Regions from separate parts of the Cronobacter sp. 153480017-3 genome, predicted to be linked through region 4. Evidence: predicted binding sites of a transcription regulator. Region 4 holds the regulator's gene; each other region holds the start of a gene.
What was found. The regulator PurR, encoded in region 4, represses purine synthesis genes. The targets are predictions, from matches to a motif close to CANGCAAACGTTTGCNTG.

Region 1 (4,210 bases), on a different contig from region 4:
TTGGTGTATTATTGGACCGCTGTTTCAAAATTGCATTGGTCACGGACGGTCGCCTTTCCGGCGCGTCGGGGAAAGTGCCTTCGGCCATCCACGTGACGCCCGAAGCATACGATGGCGGGCTGCTCGCGAAAGTGCGCGACGGCGACCTTATTCGCGTCAACGGCCAGACCGGCGAACTGACGCTGCTGGTGGATGACGCCGAACTGGCGCAGCGTGAGCCGCACCATCCGGATCTCAGCGCCCAGCGCGTGGGAACGGGGCGCGAGCTGTTCGGCGCGCTGCGTGAAAACCTGTCCGGGGCCGAGCAGGGCGCGACCTGCATCGAATTTTAACTGTCAGGTGCGCACAGTCGCACCACACCTTTTTAAAAATGGCGGGAGAGATCCACAGATGAAAAACTGGAAAACGAGTGCCGAACAGATCCTGAAAAGCGGTCCGGTTGTGCCGGTGATTGTGATTAACAAGCTGGAGCACGCGGTCCCGATGGCGAAGGCGCTGCTGGCGGGCGGCGTGCGCGTGCTGGAAGTGACCCTGCGCACGCCGTGCGCGCTGGATGCTATCCGCGCTATCGCTAAAGAAGTGCCGGACGCCATCATCGGCGCGGGCACCGTACTGAACGCGCAGCAGCTCAAAGACGTCACCGAGGCTGGCGCGCAGTTTGCCATCAGTCCGGGCCTCACCGAGCCGCTGCTGAAGGCCGCGACCGAAGGCACTATCCCGCTCATCCCGGGCATCAGCACCGTGTCTGAACTGATGCTGGGCATGGATTACGGCCTGAAAGAGTTCAAATTCTTCCCGGCGGAAGCCAATGGCGGCACCAAAGCGTTGCAGGCCATCGCAGGGCCGTTCTCCCAGGTGCGTTTCTGCCCGACCGGCGGCATTTCGCCTGCCAACTACCGTGACTACCTGGCGCTGAAAAGCGTGCTGTGCATCGGCGGCTCCTGGCTGGTACCGGCGGACGCGATGGAAGCGGGCGACTGGGATCGCATTACCGAACTTGCCCGCGAAGCGGTGGAAGGCGCGCAGTAATTTTTGCGCGAGATAAAACGCAGCGCGCCGCCTTCACGGGCGGCGCGTTTTTTTTAGCCTTTAACGCTCACGGCCGCGGCGGATGCTTTCGCGCGCGCGATGGCGTCATCGGCCGTTTCGCCGGTGGCGAGCGCCACGCCGAGGCGGCGCGAACCGTCGATTTCCGGCTTGCCGAACAGCCGCAGTTGCAAACCCGCGCCCAGCGCCCCGGAGAGCTCGCCAAATTTGACGTCATCACTTGTTAGCGTTGGCAGGATCACCGCCGAGGCGGCCGGGCCGTACTGGCGAATGCCCCCGACCGGCAGGCCGAGAAACGCGCGCGCATGCAGCGCAAACTCTGAAAGATCCTGCGAGATGAGCGTCACCATCCCGGTGTCGTGCGGGCGCGGCGACACTTCACTGAATATCACTTCATCGCCGCGGACAAACAGCTCCACGCCAAACAGGCCGTAACCGCCGAGCGCTTCTACCACCTTCTGCGCAATCTCCTGCGCGCGAGAGAGTGCCACATCGCTCATCTGCTGCGGCTGCCAGGATTCGCGGTAATCGCCATCTTCCTGGCGATGGCCGATGGGCGCGCAGAAATGCACGCCATCCACGGCGCTGATGGTCAGCAGGGTGATCTCAAAATCAAACTTCACCACGCCTTCAACGATGACTTTCCCCGCGCCTGCGCGTCCGCCCTGTTGCGCGTACTGCCAGGCGCTCTCCAGCATCTCTTCGCTGCGGATAAAGCTCTGGCCCTTGCCGGAAGAGCTCATGACCGGTTTGACGATGCACGGCAGACCAATTTTCGCCACCGCCTCGCCAAATTCCGCTTCGTTTTCGGCGAAGCGATAGGCGGAGGTCGGCAGGCCAAGCTCTTCAGCGGCGAGACGGCGAATACCTTCACGGTTCATCGTGAGACGCGCGGCGCGGGCGGTGGGCACCACGCGCTGGCCTTGTTGTTCAAGCTCCACAAGCGCGTCGGTCGCGATGGCTTCAATCTCCGGCACGATGAAATCCGGCATCTCCTGCGCCACCAGTTTTTTCAGCGCCGCGCCATCGAGCATATTGATGACGTGGCTGCGGTGCGCCACCTGCATGGCGGGCGCATCGGCGTAGCGGTCGACGGCGATCACTTCAATGCCCAGACGCTGGCATTCGATCGCCACTTCTTTTCCGAGTTCTCCTGAGCCAAGCAGCATCACGCGGGTTGCTGACGGGCGTAGTGCGGTTCCTAACATAGCCATAGCGGTATTCCTGCTGTGTGAAATTCTGGCGGCAGTATATACGAAAACGTTTGCCTTGCGCAGCGCGCGCCGTTTGCATTTCCCGTTTCACAGCGTTATACTGTATATAAATACAGTAACGGGAGTTGCAACATGGCGGTAGAAATCAAATACGTCGTAATCCGTGAGGGTGTGGAAAAAATGTCATTTGCCAGTAAGAAGGAAGCCGACGCCTGGGACAAAATGCTGGATTTAGCCGAAGCGCTGGAAGGCTGGTTGGGTCAGGCGCCTGTCGGTTTTGCGGAAGGTCAGGTTGAGCAACTGGCGTTGTGGATGGCGGAGCAGAAAGACAACCTCAGCACCATCGTGCGCACCGGTCGTCTGCCGCAGGAAACCAGCGAGCAGACTGACGGCACAGCCGAGGCTTCGACTGAAGAATCAGCTGAAAGCGAAGAGGGCACCGTCGCGCTGCACAGCGCGCGTAAACGCACCAAAGCGGCCTGATAGCTTTCTCTCTGTGTCGCTGGCGGGTTTACCTCGCCAGCGGTGCGGTTTCCTGCGGTTTCCTGCGGTGCCGCTTTGGCGCACCAGTGGCGTATGCTGCGTTCGCAAAATGCGGGCGCTGTGGCTACAGGCGAATTCCTCTCTGTTATATTTTCCTGCGGTCTGCGGTCTGCGGTCTGCGGTCTGCGGTCTGCGGTCTGCGGTCTGCGGTCTGCGGTCTGCGGTCTGCGGTCTGCGGTCCAGGATATATAACGCAACGCTTTTTGCTCTTCTGCTGATATTCCCCTTCGTTTAATCCCTTCCTTTTGTGTGGTTCGCTTGCGCTTCGCTGGTTTTGTACCAGGCTTTTTTCATCACCCGTCTTCGGAGAAGTACGATGAAAAAAGCAGCAGGAGCCCTGATTTCTTTTTTGTTACTCACCGCGGCAAGCGCCGTACACGCTGACGATCCGCGTAAGGTGCATTTCCCTAAATGCGAAGCGATGACGGCGGAAGGCATTGCCGCGAGCGTGAAGCGCGACTATCTGCAAAACCGTATCGTGAAATGGGCGGACGACCAGAAAACGTTAGGGCAGGCCGATCCGGTCGCCTGGATCAACAGTAAAGAGATCGTCGGCAAAGACGATAAATGGACTGTTCCGCTGACCGTGCGCGGTAAAAATACCGACATTCACTATAAAGTGATGGTCGACTGCGCGGCAGGCGAGGCGCATTACCAGCACTGATCCTCTGCGGCCCTTTCCGGGGCCGCGTCTTTTCCCTTCCTTGCGGTTCCCCGACACATCTTGACGTCCGCTCGCTTACGCTTGGGTTATGACTCATCAGCGCAGAGGAACATAATGAGCAACTGGTTAACACAGCTTCAGTCGATGCTGGGGCAGAGCGGCGGCATGTCATCCGGTAAACCGGGTATTCAGGACGCGTTGCGCTCTAAAGGGTTGAGCAGCCTGATAACCCCTGGCGCGCTCGGCGGTCTCGCGGGCTTACTGGTCGCCAGTAAATCGTCGCGCAAGCTGCTCGCGAAATATGGCGGCGGCGCGCTGCTGGTGGGCGGCGGAGCCGTGGCGGGCACGGTGCTGTGGAACAAGTACAAAGATAAAATCCGCGCGGCGCACCAGGATGAGCCGCAATACGGGCAACAGCAGACGCCGCTGGATCGCCGCGCCGAGCGTCTTGTGCTGGCGCTGGTCTTCGCCGCCAAAAGCGACGGGCATATCGATGACAGTGAGCGTGCGGCCATTGAGCGTCAGCTACGCGAAGCGGGCATCGAAGAGCAGGGGCGCGTGCTGGTGGAACAGGCGATTAATCAGCCGCTCGACCCGATGCGCCTTGCCGCCGACGTGAAAAACGAAGAAGAAGCGCTGGAGCTCTATTTCCTGAGCTGTGCCGCAATAGACATCGATCACTTTATGGAGCGCAGCTATCTGCAGGCGCTTGGCGACGCTCTTAAAATCCCGCAGGAGGTGC
Region 2 (4,210 bases), on a different contig from region 4:
CGGCTGGTGTGCGGCGTCGGCGCGCTGCTGTTTGTGCTTTGCGCGGGTTTTAACGCCTGGCTGCTGCCAGACTGGAAGCTCTCCACGGTGCGCACGCCGCTGCGCGAAGGCATGGGCCGGGTACTGCGCGATAAGCGCTTCGTCACCTACGTGCTGACGCTGACCGGCTATTACATGCTGGCGGTGCAGGTGATGCTGATGTTGCCGGTGATGGTTAACGATATCGCGGGAGAACCGGCGGCGGTGAAATGGATGTACGCCATTGAAGCCGTGCTGTCGCTGACGCTGCTCTATCCGCTGGCGCGCTGGAGCGAAAAACGTTTTCGCCTTGAACAGCGCCTGATGGCCGGGCTGCTGGTGATGACGTTCAGCCTGGTGCCGATTGGCCTTGCAAGCAACCTGCAACAACTCTTTACCTTAATTTGCCTCTTTTATATCGGCTCGATTATCGCCGAACCGGCAAGAGAAACCCTGAGCGCGTCGCTGGCGGATGCCCGCGCCCGCGGCAGCTATATGGGCTTTAGCCGTCTTGGCCTCGCTTTCGGCGGCGCGCTTGGCTACGCGGGCGGCGGCTGGCTGTTTGACGCAGGCCGCGCGCTTCATACGCCAGAGCTGCCGTGGGCGATGCTGGGTGTGATAGGCGTCGGGACATTCCTGATGCTCTGGTGGCAGTTCAGCCAGAAGCGGCTCGCGCCGGGGCTTCTGGAGCAGGAAAGTTAAGACCGGGGAGCGTTTGCTCCCCTGCGTTTTCTCTTCCATACTGAAAAATCAGTCACCTGAGCAGGAGGAGAAACGTGAAGTTATATATTTACGATCACTGTCCGTTCTGTCTGAAAGCGCGCATGATTTTCGGGCTGAAAAACCTTCCGGTGGAGCTTATCGTGATGTCTAACGATGACGAAGCCACGCCCACCCGCATGATTGGTCAGAAGATGGCCCCGATTCTGCAAAAAGATGACAGCCGCTACCTGCCGGAAAGCATGGATATCGTTCAATACGTCGATAATCTCGACGGCAAACCGCTGCTCACCGGCAAGCGCAACCCGGCCATTGAAGAGTGGCTGCGCCGCGTTAACGGCTACGTTAACCGTCTGTTGCTGCCGCGCTTCGCCAAAGCGCCGTTCGATGAGTTCGCCACCCCCGAGGCGCGCCGTTACTTTACCGAGAAAAAAGAGGCGGCGATTGGGTCCTTTGAAGAGCACATGTCTCACTCCGCCGGGCTGATTAAAAACATCAGCGACGACCTGCGTGCGCTTGATAAACACATCGTTCAGCCGAACGCCGTGAATGGAGAGCTTTCTGAAGATGATATTCATCTCTTCCCGCTGCTGCGCAACCTGACGCTGGTTGCGGGCGTCAACTACCCTACCCGCGTCGCCGACTACCGCGACAACATGGCCAAGCAGACGCAAATTAATCTGCTGTCAAAAATGGCTATCTGACGACAGCGCCGGTGGCCTCCACCGGCGTTTTAAGCCGAATCCGCTTTTGCCGCTTCCACTGGCGGGGCATCCTGCTTTGTGTCAGGATCGCCCGACAGCACCAGAACGAGGGAAGCTTATGAAAAAAATGTTAGTCGCCGCAGCGCTTATCGTCAGCGGCTTGCTGGTGGGATGTAACCAGCTCACGCAATACACCGTCACCGAACAGGACATCAATCAGGCGCTGCAAAAGCGTAATAACTACGCTAAAGATATTGGCGTACCCGGTCTTGCCGACGCGCATATTGTCTTAACGAATCTGAACAGCGCGATTGGCCGCGAAGAGCCGAATAAAATCACGCTTAACGGCGATGCGAGCCTCGATATGACGTCGCTGTTCGGCAACCAGAAAGCGCTGGTGAAGCTCAAACTGAAAGCGCTGCCGACGTTCGATAAGGAGAAAGGCGCTATTTATCTGCGCGAAATGGAAGTCGTCGACAGCAGCATCACGCCGGACAAAATGGCGCCGGTGCTGGAAACGTTAATGCCGTATCTGAATAAATCCCTGCGCAGTTACTTTGAACAGCGTCCAGCTTATGTACTGAGCGAAGACCGTACCAAAGGCGAAGCGCTGGCGAAAAAATTCGCCAAAGGGCTTGAAGTAAAACCAGGCGAAATCGTCATCCCGCTGACCGATTAACGCTACACCGGGGGCGCAATGCCCCCGAATTTTCAGGAAAAGGATGCAAAGGAAAACGTTTACGCTTATCCTTAGTGCCCGGCATAAAACCAGCCATTACTGACTGTTTCCCCAAGCCGGAGCCTTCCATGACTGCACAACCCCAGGTTTTAACTATCCGCCGCCCTGACGACTGGCATGTTCATCTTCGTGATGGCGACATGCTGAAAACCGTCGTGCCCTATACCAGCGAAACTTACGGGCGCGCTATCGTCATGCCAAACCTGGCGCCGCCGGTCACGACCGTGGAAGCCGCTATCGCTTACCGCCAGCGCATTCTTGACGCGGTGCCGGAACATCACGCGTTTGAACCGCTGATGACCTGCTACCTCACCGACACGCTGGATGCAGACGAGCTGGAGCGTGGTTTCCAGCAGGGTGTGTTTACCGCTGCCAAACTCTACCCGGCTAACGCCACGACTAACTCCAGCCACGGCGTCACCAGTGTCGATAACATTATGACGGTGCTTGAGCGCATGGAAAAACTCGGCATGCCGCTGCTGGTGCATGGCGAAGTGACGCACAGCGAGGTCGATATTTTCGATCGCGAAGCGCGGTTTATCGAGACGGTGATGGAGCCGCTCAGAAAGCGCCTGCCGGGCCTGAAAGTGGTGTTTGAACATATCACCACCAAAGACGCCGCCGACTACGTGCGCGAAGGGAACTCACTGCTCGGCGCGACCATCACGCCGCAGCACCTGATGTTTAACCGCAACCACATGCTCGCAGGCGGCATTCGCCCGCATCTCTACTGCCTGCCGATCCTCAAGCGTAATGTGCATCAGCAGGCGCTGCGCGAGCTGGTCGCAAGCGGCTGTGAACGCGTGTTTCTCGGTACCGACTCCGCGCCTCACGCGCGCCATCGCAAAGAGACGAGCTGCGGCTGCGCAGGCTGTTTTAACGCCCCTTCCGCGCTCGGCGCATACGCCACCGTATTTGAAGAGATGAACGCACTGGCGCATTTTGAAGCGTTCGCCTCGCTGAACGGCCCGCGCTTTTACGGCCTGCCGGTGAATGAAGGCACCGTAACGCTGGTGCGCGAGGAGAGCGTTATGCCGGAAACTATCGCTATCGCCGACGACACGCTGGTGCCGTTCCTGGCGGGTGAAGCGGTACGCTGGACGGTAAAACGCTAAGCACGCGCTAAAAAAAACACGGCCCCCTGTTGCATGCCGCCCGGCAAAACTGTATATATATACAGCATGATTAACAGGGGGTTGTTATGCGTATTGAAGTGACTATCGCCAAAACCACGCCGCTGCCGCCGGGTGCTATCGATGCGCTGGCCTGCGAGCTATCCCGCCGTATTGAAAGCCATTTTCCGGAAATGCCGAATCATGTAAGCGTGCGCTATGCCGCCGCTAATCAACTGTCGGTTCTGGGTGGCGCGAAAGAAGATAAAGATCGCATCAGCGAAATTCTCCAGGAAACCTGGGAGAGCGCTGACGACTGGTTTACCACGGATTAACCCTCATTACTGTCTTCTCTATGGTGTCAGTTTTTCCGGGCTTCGCCGCCCGGCTTTTTTATTTGTAGCGCCTTTTTCTGCGATAGTCCGAATTTTTTCTTTTCAGCTGAAATCTCATTGATCCGTCCTCTTAACAAAAATTTGCGAATAATCTGCCGTTTTATTGTTCAGTTAATTCAAAATCTCGAAAAAAATGTGTGTCAGGGTATTTATTTCTGCCCCATTTTCCTTTATTGGTTGATATACTTTATTTGCTTCAGAGATAAGAAAACACGCATTGAACCTCATGAGTCGTTGTCTATAAACACGTATAAAGGGGGTTATGATGGAAAAAAATGAAGTAATACAGACGCATCCCCTTGTTGGATGGGACATCAGCACCGTCGACAGCTATGACGCACTGATGCTGCGGTTGCACTATCAATCCTCTCCGCAGGTGGATCGCGAAGCAACCGAAGTGGGCCAGACATTATGGCTAACGACCGATGTAGCAAGACAATTTATTTCCATCTTAGAAGCCGGCATTGCAAAAATTGAATCCGGTGAGTACCAGGAAAGCGATTATCGCAAGCACTGATACCG
Region 3 (4,210 bases), on a different contig from region 4:
TAGCGCAGCTGGAGCGCCAGATTGGCACGCCGCTGCGTCTCTACAGCGGCTACAGCGACAGCAAGCAAGATAACCCGCTGCTTTACTTTTGCCAGCACCGCTGGCGCGTCACCCCGCAGGGGCAGCTCCAGCAGCTCGAATAAGGCGCGTTTCGCAACCCATAAACGGTGTGTATAATGCCGCCCGCCTTATACTCCCGGAGAAGCTTGTGTCACAGACTGAACTCACCCACGAATACTGGATTCGCCACGCGCTGACGCTCGCGCAGCGCGCCTGGGACGAGGGAGAAGTGCCGGTAGGCGCGGTGCTGGTACACAACAATCAGGTTATCGGCGAAGGCTGGAACCGCCCGATTGGCCGCCACGACCCGACCGCACACGCCGAGATCATGGCGCTGCGCCAGGGCGGGCTGGTGCTGCAAAATTATCGTCTGCTGGATACCACGCTGTATGTCACGCTTGAGCCGTGCGTCATGTGCGCAGGCGCGATGGTGCATGGGCGTATCGGCACGCTGGTGTTCGGCGCGCGTGATGCCAAAACCGGCGCGGTCGGGTCGCTGATGGACATCACCGGGCATCCCGGCATGAACCATCAGGTGCAGGTTATCGAGGGGATACTGGCGACAGAGTGTTCGGCAATGCTGAGTGCGTTTTTCCGCCAGCGCCGGCTTGAGAAAAAGGCCCTAAAGGAAGCGACGAAAAGGGCGACGGGAACAGACCCTGCGGCGTAATATTCGTCGGGTAACTCTGCACAAGCTTAGGCTGCGCTGCCGCGGCGGCCTGCTTTTCCTTCTCCAGCAGATAACCGACCAGGCTTATCTGATATTTACGGATATTTTCCACATAGGCGTAAGCCTCATGCCCGCGCGCGTAGCCATAGGTGAGCTTGCTGTAATAGGGGCGCTGGCTTAACAGCGGCAGCCGCTGTTTTACATCAGACCAGCTATCCGGGTTGCCTTTTTGTTTTGCCGTCAGCGCGCGGGCGTCCAGCATATGCGCGTAGCCCATGTTATACGCTGCCAGCGCAAACCAGATCCGCTCCTCTTCCGGAACGCTTTCCGGCACTTTGCTCATCATATCTTTCAGATAGCGCGCGCCGCCGCTGATGCTCTGCTCGGCATCAAGGCGATCGGTCAGCCCCAGGCTTTGCGCCGTATTGCGCGTCAGCATCATCAGACCGCGCACGCCGGTAGGCGAGGTGGCCTGGCTGTCCCAGTGGGATTCCTGATACGAGATGGCCGCCAGCAGTCGCCAGTCGATATCCGTCGCGTATTTCTCAAAGAGCGGCTGCAGCTCCGGCAGCACGCTGTCCACGGCGCGCAGGAAACTGCGGGTATCTACGTAATCGAAATCATTGCCGTGGCCCAGATACTTCTCTTCCAGGCGCGCCAGCGTACCGTCTTCGTTAATCTGATTGAAGAAATCGAGCAGCGCGGCCGAGAGCGAGTTATCGCTGCTGCGGCGGCTGAACCATGTCACGGGCTGCTCATCGCTGAGATCGAGCGCGACCGCAAGCTGCGGGTGAACGCGCTGGAACAGGCCGATGGCGACCGAATCGGCGATGGTGTAATCCAGCGTGCCCTGAGCCACCTGCAGCATCAGCTCGTTGCTGCTGAGTTTCGGGTCGACGCGCCAGGTTAAATCCGGGTATTTGCTTGCTTTGAGTTGTTCCAGCTCGCTTTGCGCCACGTGGCCCGGCGCAATGGTCAGTTGCCCCTCTTTAATACTGGCGAGGCTTCGCGGACGCAGGCTGCCGACGCGGTAAACCATCTGCTGCGAGACGGAATAATAGATAGGGCCAGCCTGATAGTGCTGGCTGCGCGCTTCGTTATAGACCAGGCCTGCGGCGAGAAGATCGGCGTCGTTATTGTCGAGATCGTCAAAGAGCTGACTGATGTTCTGGCGCACGGTGATTTTAAGCTTCACGCCGAGATAGTCGGCGAAGGCCTGGCTTAGCTCGTAATCAAGCCCGGACATCGTCTCGCCGGCGGAATACATCGTCAGCGGCGTGGCGATGGTACTGACGCGCAAAACCCCCCGCGCCTGGATCGCGGCGATACGGTTATCGGCTTTGCCGGACCAGGGAATGGCCGGCCACAAGGCCACTGCCAGCAGCAGGGTAACGACGCCGATGAGCAGATAATTAAGCTTTAATTTTTTCAATTAGTTAATTCTCTGCGTTGCCTCGGGGCTCAGCGAACAATCGTTAGTAAACCGTTTCGTTTGAATGGCATGGAGCGGCATTTTGCGTAACAAAGCGCCACTTGGCAACTAATTAGAGGAATCGGCCACACCAAACGTTAACGCGACGGCGGGATTTTATTTCTACGCAAACGGTTTCGTCAGCGCGCCGGATTCTTTATAATGACGCCCGTTTTCCCCCTTGCGCCCACTGAGGTGCCCTCCGGCGCTTCGAAGACGAGAGATTAGATGATGGAAATTCTGCGTGGTTCGCCCGCTCTGTCGGCATTTCGTATTAACAAACTGCTGGCTCGTTTCAAAGACGCTCACCTCCCGGTGAAAACCCTTTATGCCGAGTATGTCCATTTTGCTGACCTCGCCGCACCGCTGAATGCCGAAGAGCACGCGCGCCTTGAGCGCCTGCTGAAATATGGGCCGAGCCTTACTGGCCACGCGCCGTTGGGCCGTCTGCTGCTGGTAACGCCGCGCCCTGGCACTATCTCTCCCTGGTCCTCCAAAGCGACAGACATCGCCCATAACTGCGGGCTCGCCCAGGTCAAACGCCTGGAGCGCGGCGTGGCGTATTACCTCGATGTGGATCCCACCGCGGGCGACGACGCCTGGCGCCAGATTGCGGCAGAGCTGCATGACCGCATGATGGAGAGCGTGTTCGGCGCGTTGGAAGACGCCGCGCAGCTATTCGCGCACCACGAACCCGCGCCGGTACAGAGCGTGGATCTGCTGGGGCAGGGCCGTCAGGCGCTGGCGGACGCTAACGTGCGTCTGGGGCTGGCGCTGGCAGAAGATGAAATCGACTACCTGCATGACGCGTTCACCCGCCTGGGGCGCAACCCGAACGACATCGAACTCTACATGTTCGCGCAGGCCAACTCTGAGCACTGCCGTCACAAAATTTTTAACGCCGACTGGGTTATCGACGGCGAAAAACAGCCGAAGTCGCTGTTTAAAATGATTAAAAACACTTTCGAGAAGACCCCGAATTTCGTGCTCTCCGCGTATAAAGATAACGCGGCGGTTATGGAAGGCTCTTCCGTGGGCCGTTTCTACGCCGATCATGAAGCGGGCCGCTACGCGTTCCATCAGGAACCGGCGCACATTCTGATGAAAGTGGAAACGCACAACCATCCGACCGCCATTTCACCGTGGCCGGGTGCCGCGACAGGCTCCGGCGGCGAAATTCGTGACGAAGGCGCGACGGGCCGCGGTGCGAAGCCGAAAGCGGGTCTGGTGGGTTTTTCTGTTTCTAACCTGCGCATTCCGGGCTTTGAGCAGCCGTGGGAAGAAGATTTCGGCAAGCCGGATCGTATCGTTACCGCGCTCGATATCATGACCGAAGGCCCGCTTGGCGGCGCGGCGTTCAACAACGAATTTGGTCGTCCGGCGCTGAACGGCTATTTCCGTACCTATGAAGAGAAAGTGGCGAGCCACAACGGCGAAGAGCTGCGCGGCTACCATAAGCCGATCATGCTGGCAGGCGGCATCGGCAACATTCGCGCCGACCATGTGCAGAAGGGTGAAATTCCGCCAGGCGCGAAGCTGATCGTGCTCGGCGGCCCGGCGATGAATATCGGCCTCGGCGGCGGCGCGGCGTCCTCTATGGCGTCCGGCCAGTCCGACGCCGATCTCGATTTCGCCTCGGTACAGCGCGACAACCCGGAAATGGAGCGCCGCTGCCAGGAAGTGATCGACCGCTGCTGGCAGTTGGGCGAGGCCAACCCGATCCTCTTTATTCATGACGTTGGCGCGGGCGGCCTTTCCAACGCCATGCCGGAGCTGGTAAGCGACGGCGGGCGCGGCGGGCGTTTTGAACTGCGCGACATTTTAAGCGACGAGCCGGGCATGAGCCCGCTGGAAGTCTGGTGTAACGAATCCCAGGAGCGTTACGTGCTGGCCGTGGCGCCCGAACAGCTGGCGCTGTTTGACGAACTGTGCCGCCGCGAGCGCGCGCCGTACGCCGTGATTGGCGAGGCGACCGAAGCGCAGCACCTGACGCTTAACGACAGCCACTT
Region 4 (4,210 bases):
GCGCCAAGTGCGTTACCGAGATTAAACGCCCCGATATTCACAGATGAGGACAGGCCCGGCGCTTCGCTGGCGACACGCATCACGCGCATCTGCAGCGGCGGCACTACCGCGAAAGTCGCAGCCCCCCATACCACCATGCTCACCGCCGCGCCGATTTCCGTTTTCGCAAGCCACGGAATAGCCGCCATAATGACGATAAGCAGCATCAGGAAGCCTTTCAGCGTGCCGCTCACCGAGCGGTCCGCCAGGCGGCCACCCAGATAGTTGCCGATGGAAAACCCGACGCCAATCAGCACCAGCATGGCGGTGACGAACGCCGCGCTGGCATCAGTGATGTGGTGCAGAACCGGCGCGATATAGGTATAGAGCGTAAACATCGCGCCCGCGCCGAGCACGGTTGTCAACAGCGCGCTCACCACCTGCGGGCGCATCAACACGGCCAGTTCGCTTTTCACATCAGGGCGCTCGCCGCTGCCGCCTTTTGGCAGGGAAAACCAGAGGCTCGCCATCGCCACCACGCCAAGACCGGCCGTCGCCAGAAACGACATTCGCCAGCCGATGGTTTCACCAAGCCAGGTGGCCGCCGGCACGCCGCCGATATTGGCAATGGTCAGGCCCATAAACATCGTCGCGACGGCGCTCGCCTGTTTATGCTTCGGCACGACGCTTGCCGCAACCACCGAGCCGAGGCCGAAGAACGCCCCATGGTTAAGGCTGGTGAGAATACGCGAGGCCATCAGCGTCATATAATCCGGTGCCAGTGCTGACAGCACGTTACCGAGCGTAAAAATCGCCATCAGAAAAATCAGCGCGCTACGCCGTGCGCGGTGCGACAGTAAAAGCGTCATCAGCGGTGCGCCTACCATCACGCCGACCGCGTAGGCGCTAATCAGCATACCGGCGGCCGGAATGGAGACGTTGACGCCGTTCGCTATGACCGGCAACAACCCCATCGGGGAAAACTCGGTCGTGCCAATGCCAAAAGCACCGATAGCCAGTGCCAGTAACGGAAAATTGACTTTCATTCATTGCTCCAGAAATTGTACAACAGCGCCGGGAACGCCCGACGTTACAGCAGGATGCAGAAAAGGATGACACTCTCAATCAGAAAAGATAAGTGACAAAAACAGCAAAATATTATTGCGCAGCTGTTAAGAACACGCGCTAATTGTTATTAGCGAATCTAAAGGGAATAACGGGAAAAAGAAAGAAAACAGCGGGGAATCGGCGCTTAAACGCAAGAAAAGTTTAAGAAAGCGGGAGAACAGGTGCGCTCCCGCCTGTCGCTTAATGCAGAATGGCGGTAAATGCGCCCGCCACAATCAGGCCCAGTACAACCAGCGTCGTGACCAGCGAAAATTTCAGATCGGTACTCATGGTATTCTCCTTAAAGACCCCATAAAAAACAGGTAGTGCGCATTTTTGCATAAACGGGCCGAAAAATCCTGCGACATTTAACCAGATATGCGTTTTCCCTCTTCCCCTTTCGATAAAGATAAGCCAAAATTCGTCGCTACTTTATTCGGTACCGGCCATCGACCCCTCCTCACGAAAAATGTCGCGTTTCCCGGCATGCCGCACTCCCCTCGCGGCAGTCAGGGGTGTGTACAGGCAAACGATTAACCCGTGATTTTGCAGGGCTCAGCCAGGGGTCTGGAGTGATTATTAATGGCAACAATTAAAGACGTCGCGAAGCGAGCCAACGTTTCCACAACAACAGTCTCACATGTGATTAACAAAACCCGTTTTGTGGCGGAAGAGACGCGCAATGCGGTTTGGGCGGCTATCAAAGAATTACACTATTCGCCAAGCGCCGTGGCGCGCAGCCTGAAGGTGAATCACACCAAATCTATCGGGCTGCTGGCGACCAGTAGCGAAGCGCCCTATTTCGCGGAAATTATCGAAGCCGTTGAAAACAGCTGCTTCGCCAAAGGCTATACGCTGATTTTGGGCAACGCGCATAACAATCTGGAAAAGCAGCGCGCGTATCTGTCTATGATGGCGCAAAAGCGCGTCGACGGCCTGCTGGTGATGTGCTCGGAATACCCGCAGCCGCTGCTTTCCACGCTTGAAGAGTACCGTCATATCCCGATGGTGGTGATGGACTGGGGTGAAGCGAAAGCCGATTTTACCGACTCGGTAATCGATAACGCGTTCCAGGGCGGTTACCTCGCCGGGCGTTATCTTATCGAGCGCGGCCATCGTGATATTGGCGTGATTCCGGGGCAGCTTGAGCGTAACACCGGCGTCGGGCGTTTCTCAGGCTTTATGAAAGCGCTGGAAGAAGCGGCCATTAAAGTGCCGGAAAACTGGATTGTGCAGGGCGATTTCGAGCCGGAATCCGGTTACCGCGCCATGCAGCAGATCCTCTCGCAGCCGCAGCGCCCGACTGCCGTGTTCTGCGGCGGCGATATCATGGCGATGGGCGCTATCTGCGCCGCCGATGAAATGGGCCTGCGCGTGCCGCAGGATATTTCAATCATCGGCTACGACAACGTACGCAACGCGCGTTTCTTTAGCCCGGCGCTGACGACTATCCATCAGCCAAAAGAGACGCTCGGCCAGACTGCGTTCAATATGCTGCTCGACCGCATCGTGAATAAGCGCGAAGAGTCGCAGACCATCGAGGTGCATCCGCGCCTGATCGAACGCCGCTCGGTGGCGGACGGCCCGTTCCGCGACTATCGCCGTTAATCCTTCCGGGAGCCGTATTATTGCGGCTCCCGCAGCCACTCCGTGTTCAGCGTTTCACTGTCCCCCAGATAATCGAGCAGCCAGCGCAGCGCGGGCGAGGCGTCGCTTTGCCGCCACGTCAGACAGCAGGCGGCGTCCGGGAACGGGTTTTCCAGCGTCAACGCGCGCCACTCCCCGCTATCGAGCCATGGCTTCGCGAAATGCGTCGGCACCATGCCGATACAGAGCCCCTCGCTGAGCGCATCGGCGGCGCAGTGCCAGTCCGGCACCACCACGCGCCGCTGGTTATCCAGAAGCCAGGTAATGCGCTTGGGCAGCGATCGCGATGTATCTTCCAGCACCAGCGAGGGGTAATCGCGCAGCCTGTCGTCGCTGAGCGCGCCCGCGAGCTGTGCCAGCGGATGATGGTGCGCCACGACGCAACGCCAGCTCAGCATGCCCATATCACGAAACGCGAAGCGCCCGCCGACCGGGATCGCCTGTGTGGCGCCGATGGCAAGTTCCACGCGCCCGTCCGCCAGCGCGTCCCAGACGCCGTTAAAGACTTCCTGTGAAACCTGCAACTCGACATCGGAAAAGTGCCGGTAGAAATCAAGCACCAGCCGCCGGACGCGTTCCGGGCGCACGATATTATCCACCGCGATGGAAAGTTGCCCGCGCCAGCCGTTGGCGATCTGCTGGCACTGCTGACGGGTGATCATCATTTTTTTGATGACAGAACGCCCTTCGCGCAGAAACCAGGCTCCTGCAGGCGTCAGAACCACATCGCGATGGCGGCGCTCGAAGAGCGATACCGCAAGCCACTCCTCAAGCTGACGTACCGTATAGCTGACGGCAGAAGGCACGCGGTGCAGTTCTGCGGCGGCTGCGGTAAAGCTGCCGGTGCGCGCCACGGCGTCCACCACTTCCAGGGAATATTCAGACCACATTATCTGCCTGCAAATTTTTTGAATGGAATGGGCAAATATTAGCGTTTCACAAGCGGAATTGCACTCCGTACACTCCTGGCTCTTTCGCGTAATAAGAAGTGAGTTAATGTGATGCGACCTGATAAAGGATTTCTTTGCTGGCTGGCCGGGCTGAGCGTGCTCGGTTTTCTGGCGACCGACATGTACCTGCCCGCGTTCGCCGTTATTGAAGCGGATCTGCACACAGCCCCTTCGGCTATCAGCGCCTCGCTGAGCCTTTTCCTGGCCGGTTTCGCGCTGGCGCAGCTCGTCTGGGGCCCGCTTTCTGACCGTTTTGGCCGTCGTCCGGTTTTGCTGGCGGGGCTTGGGATTTTCGCGCTTGGCTGCCTTGGCACCGTCTGGGTAGAGAGCGCGGGCGCGCTGCTGGCCCTGCGCTTTATTCAGGCCGTGGGCGTTTGTTCCGCTGCGGTAAGCTGGCAGGCGCTGGTAACCGACCGCTACCCGGCGCAGCAGGCGCGTCGTATCTTCGCGACTATTATGCCGCTGGTGGGGCTTTCTCCGGCCCTGGCACCGCTGCTCGGCAGCTGGATCCTGAATCACTTTTCCTG

Region 1: purT (formate-dependent phosphoribosylglycinamide formyltransferase) is a predicted target of PurR. The motif match lies at 2,301-2,318, and genes of this name have one in related genera.
Region 2: pyrC (dihydroorotase) is a predicted target of PurR. The motif match lies at 2,170-2,187, and genes of this name have one in related genera.
Region 3: purL (phosphoribosylformylglycinamidine synthase) is a predicted target of PurR. The motif match lies at 2,326-2,343, and genes of this name have one in related genera.

The regions. Positions count from the first base shown of each region.
Region 1 covers NZ_JBSEYN010000001.1:565,793-570,002, reverse strand. The annotation lists gene edd (phosphogluconate dehydratase) at 1-332, shown strand, start outside; gene ACUW6V_RS02795 (bifunctional 4-hydroxy-2-oxoglutarate aldolase/2-dehydro-3-deoxy-phosphogluconate aldolase) at 391-1,029, shown strand; gene purT (formate-dependent phosphoribosylglycinamide formyltransferase) at 1,083-2,261, opposite strand; gene ACUW6V_RS02785 (YebG family protein) at 2,394-2,744, shown strand; gene yebF (protein YebF) at 3,121-3,468, shown strand; gene ACUW6V_RS02775 (tellurite resistance TerB family protein) at 3,583-4,210, shown strand, end outside.
Region 2 covers NZ_JBSEYN010000002.1:498,179-502,388, reverse strand. The annotation lists gene mdtH (multidrug efflux MFS transporter MdtH) at 1-720, shown strand, start outside; gene grxB (glutaredoxin 2) at 795-1,442, shown strand; gene ACUW6V_RS06770 (lipoprotein) at 1,561-2,121, shown strand; gene pyrC (dihydroorotase) at 2,250-3,296, shown strand; gene dinI (DNA damage-inducible protein I) at 3,383-3,628, shown strand; gene bssS (biofilm formation regulator BssS) at 3,951-4,205, shown strand.
Region 3 covers NZ_JBSEYN010000006.1:298,503-302,712, reverse strand. The annotation lists gene yfhb (phosphatidylglycerophosphatase C) at 1-143, shown strand, start outside; partial or broken gene tadA (tRNA adenosine(34) deaminase TadA) at 170-643, shown strand; gene mltF (membrane-bound lytic murein transglycosylase MltF) at 603-2,162, opposite strand; gene purL (phosphoribosylformylglycinamidine synthase) at 2,430-4,210, shown strand, end outside.
Region 4 covers NZ_JBSEYN010000014.1:34,025-38,234, reverse strand. The annotation lists gene ACUW6V_RS20195 (MFS transporter) at 1-1,025, opposite strand, end outside; gene cydH (cytochrome bd-I oxidase subunit CydH) at 1,288-1,377, opposite strand; gene purR (HTH-type transcriptional repressor PurR) at 1,669-2,694, shown strand; gene punR (DNA-binding transcriptional activator PunR) at 2,712-3,623, opposite strand; gene punC (purine nucleoside transporter PunC) at 3,735-4,210, shown strand, end outside.